2 regions of the Cellvibrio zantedeschiae genome follow, and region 2 is predicted to be linked to the other one. Evidence: riboswitches for the same ligand, from Rfam matches in the RefSeq annotation. Region 2 holds a riboswitch; the other holds the start of a gene.
What was found. Region 2 has a riboswitch for thiamine pyrophosphate ahead of thiO (glycine oxidase ThiO). Riboswitches for the same ligand answer to the same signal wherever they lie in the genome.
Positions count from the first base shown of each region.

Region 1 (3,148 bases), 1.3 Mb from region 2:
TGTCACGCGTTTAGCCGTAAGTGGAACATAGCGCAATAAAACGCCAGCATGAATGGTGAAATAATCCACACCCTGCTCTGCTTGTTCGATCAATGTATCGCGGAAAATTTCCCACGTCAGATCTTCTGCAATACCGTTAACTTTTTCGAGTGCTTGATAAATTGGAACAGTACCAATGGGTACGTGTGAATTGCGAATAATCCACTCGCGGGTTTCGTGAATGTTTTTACCGGTGGATAAATCCATCACAGTATCTGCACCCCAACGCGCGCCCCAGGTTAATTTCTCTACTTCTTCTTCAATGGAAGAACCCAGCGCCGAATTACCGATGTTGCCGTTAATTTTCACCAGAAAGTTACGGCCAATAATCATCGGCTCCAGTTCAGGGTGATTGATATTGGCAGGAATAATCGCACGACCACGCGCTACTTCATCGCGCACAAACTCAGGAGTGATTTCATCAGGAATACTTGCACCAAAACTCATGCCAGCGTGTTGTTGATTCATTACACCCAGTTCACGCGCTTGTGCAAGCGCCATGTTTTCGCGAATCGCAATGTATTCCATTTCCGGTGTAATAATGCCGCGTTTTGCGTAATGCATTTGCGATACGTTCATGCCAGGTTTAGCGCGGCGTGGTTTGCGAGTGAGGTTAAAACGGAGTGCTGCGAGCTTTGGATCATTCAAACGAGAGTTGGTAAATTCTGAATGACTATCTTCCAAAACTTCTGTGTCATTGCGTTCTTCAATCCAGGCAGTGCGCACATCGCCCAAACCGGTACGCAAATCAATTTTTACGTTTGGATCAGTATAAGGGCCAGAGGTATCGTAAACACGTACAGGTGGATTTTTTTCACCACCAAAGTCAGTAGGCGTATCTGCCAGCGTAATTTCGCGCATAGGAACGCGAATATCAGGACGGGAACCCTGAACATACATTTTTTGCGAGCCGGTAAAAGGCTGCACGGAAGCCTGATCAACTTGCGCGCTTTCGCTCAGGATTTTTTCTACGCTGGTATTCATGGGATATCCTCAGGTTTTAACTTTTTTCTTTGATAAATAGGAATCGTCATCGCTACTAATTGCGTTAACTAGCAGGAGCAACAAGGTCCAAATTAATAAAATTTATAAAAATGATGTACGGGGCCAGATCCTTGCCCTATGTTCAATTCATTAGAATGTAATAAAGCATTGTGTAAATAATCTTTCGCTTGGGCGACAGCATCGCGCAGCGTTAAATTTTTTGCCAAACCTGCTGCAATTGCAGAGGCCAGCGTACAACCTGTGCCGTGGGTATTTTTGGTGTCTATTCGTTTAGCCCTAAACAATTCCACACCGGCATTGGTCATTAATAAATCTGTCGCATCTTCGCCGCTGGCGTGCCCGCCTTTCATCAGCACGGCTTGCGCTCCCATGGCCAGCAAGTGTTTAGCCTGCTGCTCCATTTCTACTATTGAACTGGCAACCCTGGTGTTAAGAAGCGCAGCAGCTTCTAATAGGTTGGGAGTCAGAACACTTGCGCGCGGAATCAGCTTGGTGATCAGGTTATTAATGGCATCCTCAGCGAGCAACCTATCGCCACTGGTTGCAACCATTACCGGGTCTAGCACCAAAGGAATAGAGTTATCGGCCAAGGACTCTGCGACTGCGCTGATAATATCCGCAGTCGCCAACATACCTGTTTTGATTGCACCCACCTGAATATCGCTCAACACCGATTGAATTTGAGCCTGCACAAAAGCCGGCGCAATAGGCAAAACACCTTGAACGCCACGAGTATTTTGGGCCGTTAATGAGGCAATTGCGCTACAACCGTAAACACCCAGAGCCGCAAATGTCTTTAAATCGGCTTGAATACCTGCCCCGCCACCGCTATCACTGCCAGCGATGGTCATTGCAATGGGTGTATTCGTTTTCGGATTCATGGATTTTCCGCTAACAAGCAAAAGGCGCGGAAGAGAGGTGCGGCTGAACCGCCAGTGAGAGCTCTCGTTCCCTACGCCGGTACTAACCGGATCAGGTATGCGGGTATATCTCAGCTTTGGAATCTGTATCCTAAAGCACCCCGACAAGAAGCCTCGCAGTCTATTGAACTGAGCCTTGGGTGTAAAGCAATAGGCACTCCTTATGACTCACTAATCTAGCCTCATCCAGCTTTATCCCGGCAACACCGGTTTTTGAATCAGACTTCCGATCAAATCGAGCCAAGCCTATAGAGGACAGGCGAAGTTCATGACAAGCGCGCTAAATGCTGCTTACATTTGTAACTACACCCTCTGCTGACAAGTGTTTACCCTTTTTAACCTGTTGATTAGCCTCAAAGCTCGACCAGTAACACCCAACCCGCTAAACTCGGCCTTTAAATTTACGAGTGAATCCAAACCCTGCGGATCTGCGTCTAAGCTAGAGCTTACATAAGTGGGGCTTCATAAGTTTGCAGCTCAAGCTGTACATTTTTTTACCTGATTTGTTTACCCATATACACCGGAATCTTTTACCCTCAGGATTTTTTATGAAAGAGTCGTTCTCTATGAAAAAGTCAAAGCTTTATCTGGCTATTGGTCTGCTTGCATTCGCCCCATTTGGAGCCAGTGCTAATACCTTGTTGGAAATTTACGAACTCGCGCTCAAAAACGATGCGCAAATTAAAGCTGACAAAGCCGGCTACGAAGCAAATAAAGAGTACGCTGCTATTGCCCGTGCAGGTTTGCTGCCACAAGTGAACGCTCGATATAACTACAGCGATGCCAAGGGCGATTACACAGAAACTCCCGTGTCTACTCGTATTGGAGAAACAAACAGCAAAACTAAGGACTGGGGCATTACCTTGGACCAACCTCTGTTCAACATGTCTGCCTGGTACGACTACAAAAAAGGCCAGAAATTAAGCGAGCAAGCTGAAGCCCTATACGGTGCTGATCAGCAAAGCCTTATAGTTCGTGTGGCCAGCGCCTACTTCAATGTTTTGCGCTCGGTGGATAAATTGGAAACCAGCATCGCAGAACAAAATGCATTTGCGCACCAACTCGACCAGGTTAAACAACGTTTTGATGTAGGCCTGGTTGCCATTACCGATGTACACGAAGCACAAGCTGCTTATGACAGTGCTCTCGCAGCAACTTTAGAAGCGCGCGGTAGCCTTAGCATT
Region 1 covers NZ_BMYZ01000001.1:2,337,344-2,340,491, forward strand. Annotated here, with positions in the region: gene thiC (phosphomethylpyrimidine synthase ThiC) at 1-1,023, opposite strand, end outside; gene thiD (bifunctional hydroxymethylpyrimidine kinase/phosphomethylpyrimidine kinase) at 1,116-1,925, opposite strand; TPP riboswitch at 1,977-2,078, opposite strand; gene IE104_RS10355 (TolC family outer membrane protein) at 2,513-3,148, shown strand, end outside.
Region 1: another riboswitch for thiamine pyrophosphate. It lies ahead of thiD (bifunctional hydroxymethylpyrimidine kinase/phosphomethylpyrimidine kinase); the one in region 2 lies ahead of thiO (glycine oxidase ThiO).

Region 2 (3,148 bases):
GCAATACAAAAAGAACGTACCTTTATTACCCAAACATATTGCGGTGATTACCTCCCCTACGGGCGCGGCCATTCGCGACATTATTAATGTGCTTGAGCGACGCTTTCCGAGCATTCCGGTCACAGTAATTCCAGTTGCGGTGCAAGGCAAAGAAGCTGCGCCACAAATTGTAAAAGCTATTAGCCTCGCCAATCGCGCAGGCTTGTTTGATGTGGTTATTCTGGGGCGAGGTGGTGGCTCACTCGAAGATTTATGGCCATTTAATGAAGAAATTGTTGCACGTGCGATTTTTGCTAGCGATCTTCCGATTGTCAGCGCCGTTGGCCACGAAGTAGATTTCACCATCGCCGATTTTGTCGCAGACTTGCGTGCGCCTACCCCGTCGGCAGCAGCCGAATTAATCACTCCTGACGGCGAGGATTGGCTAGATAAATTTATTGGTTTTGAAGTGCTGCTGGAAGAAGCCATGCAAAGGAGCCTCAACCACTGGCAACAGAAACTCCAGTGGCTGCGCTCACGTTTGCGCCACCCGAAAGATAAGCTGGAACAGCAAGCACAGCGTTGCGACACTTTGGAAATCCGTCTGAAAAATGCCATCCAAAAAGCGCTTACGCATTCGCAAAACCGACTCAACACCTTAGTTCTTCGCCAAAAAGCACAGCACCCTCAAACACGTTTGTTACAACTTACTCATAGGTTTCAACTAGCGAGGCAAAATCTGATTAAAGCCCAATCGCAAATTTTTATTCAAAAGCGTCAAGGGTTTAATGAAGCTGTGCGAATGTTAAATACGTTGAGCCCCCTCAAAACACTTGAGCGTGGCTATTCGTTAACAACACTAGCAGAATCGCAAACACCTATTACAAGCAGTCAGCAACTCAAGCCGGGTGACAAAGTAAAAACCCAGATCGCCAAAGGCGAGTTTGTTGCTGTGGTGGAAAGTATTAACCAGTAAGACAGATTGCTTTAGGTCGCCCAGCTCAGTATATTGGCGACTTTCTTGTCGGAGCGCCTCGGTGTCCTTGTAAATGGACATACGGAGGCTGAGATGGGTTCGGCCCAATCCGTAGAACCTGATCAGGTTGAGACCTGCGGAGGGAACAAGGTATTCATGGGCACTACCCCGACCTCGTTCTAAATCCCCTGCCTCAACGCGACATCCCGAGGCGCAATGACCAACTCAAGTCCACATCATATTGCAATTCCCGGCGCTGGTTTGCTGGGGCGTTTGCTCGCGTGGCAACTTTTGCAGTCGGGCTGCAAAGTCACTTTATTTGAAGCAGGAAGTTTTACACCCAATCAACCGCAAACAGATCGTGCCGCCGCATTTACGGCAGCGGGAATGATTGCCCCCCTAAGTGAAGCCGTTGTTTCTGATGAAGGCGTGTATCGCATGGGCCAATTTGCACTTACACAATGGCCGCAATGGCTGGCGACATTAAACGCACCTGCTTCATTATTTTTTCAACGCGGCAGTTTGGTTATTGCGCACCCGCAAGATCTTAGCGAACTGGAACAATTCGAACGCGAATTGAAATTTGTTATTCCGCAGTGCAAAAGCTATCACCGTCTTAACCAACAACAAATTCAGGAATTGGAACCTGATTTAAATCCCAACTTTGCGCAGGGACTTTTTCTCGCTGAAGAAGGCCATATAAATAATCGCGAGCTGCTCACCGCTATTGGACATGAAATTATTGCGCTTGGCGTAAATCTGCGTGAATTCACCAAAGTGAATGTCGCTGCACATAAAATTATCACTGAAAACAGCGAAGAAAATTTTGACCTGGTAATTGATTGCCGCGGCTTTGGCGCCAAATCACAAGACACTAAACTGCGCGGTGTTCGCGGCGAGACATTGCATGTTGAAACCAAAGAAATTCAACTGAGTCGCCCTGTGCGCTTAATGCATCCGCGCTATCAACTTTACATTGTACCTAAACCAAATCACCGTTTTATGATTGGCGCCACGCAAATTGAAAGCGAAGATCGTTCACCAATTACCTTGCAATCTTCGCTGGAGTTAAGCAGTGCACTTTATACTTTGTCGCCTGCATTTGCCGAAGCGCGAATTATCGAGATGGATACCAATTTGCGCCCCGCTTATATGGATAACTTACCGCGAGTGAAAATTCAAAATGGGTTAATTACCGCGAACGGATTATTTCGGCACGGGTATTTATTAGCGCCTGCGGTCGTAGAGAATATTTTGGCGCATATCCTAAAAAAACCTGAACTCGTTTTTACCGAACTATTAAATTAAAAGAAATACAAATGATCAAGATCAGCTTAAACAACGAATCTAAAACAATTGCGACAAACACTTTGCTTAGTGATGCGCTCTTAGACTGGGGATTCGAGGGCGTAAAAATTGCCGTTGCAATCAATGGTGAGTTTGTTCCTCGTTCAACCTACACAGAACGTGAGCTTAAGGATGGCGATCAAATCGATATAGTAAAGCCTGTTGGAGGCGGTTAACCATGACTTACACACCCACACTACCTGCAAAAAATTTCACGCTTTACGGTGAAACTTTTTCCAGCCGGTTTTTATTAGGCACCGCGCTTTATGCATCGCCACAATTAATGCGTGACTCCATTATTCAATCACGCGCGGAAATTGTAACACTGGGTTTACGGCGGCAAAATCCGGAAGATCGTTCCGGTGATGCCATCTGGAAGTTTATTCAGGAAAGTGGTTGTCGTTTATTACCAAATACTGCTGGGTGTAAGTCGGTAAAAGAGGCTGTAACCCTGGCAGAAATGTCACGCGAAATTTTTGATACGGATTGGATCAAGCTCGAAGTAGTTGGTGATGACTACAACCTGCAACCTGATCCTTTTGGTCTGGTAGAAGCATCCGATATTTTAATTAAAAAAGGCTTCAAAGTTTTACCTTATTGCACCGACGATTTAATTCTTTGCAAACGTTTGCTGGATGTGGGTTGCGAAGTGTTGATGCCGTGGGGTGCACCTATTGGCACAGGCCAAGGTTTATTAAACCGCTATAACCTACGCACCTTGCGCGAGAGAATTAAAGATGTACCTATGATTATTGATGCAGGTTTAGGAGCACCGTCGCAAGCTGCTGAAGCTATGGAGATGGGGTTCGATGGAATTTTATTAAATACCGCCGTGGCAAAAGCGCA
Region 2 covers NZ_BMYZ01000001.1:1,009,526-1,012,673, reverse strand. Annotated here, with positions in the region: gene xseA (exodeoxyribonuclease VII large subunit) at 1-955, shown strand, start outside; TPP riboswitch at 995-1,117, shown strand; gene thiO (glycine oxidase ThiO) at 1,172-2,263, shown strand; gene thiS (sulfur carrier protein ThiS) at 2,275-2,478, shown strand; gene IE104_RS04480 (thiazole synthase) at 2,481-3,148, shown strand, end outside.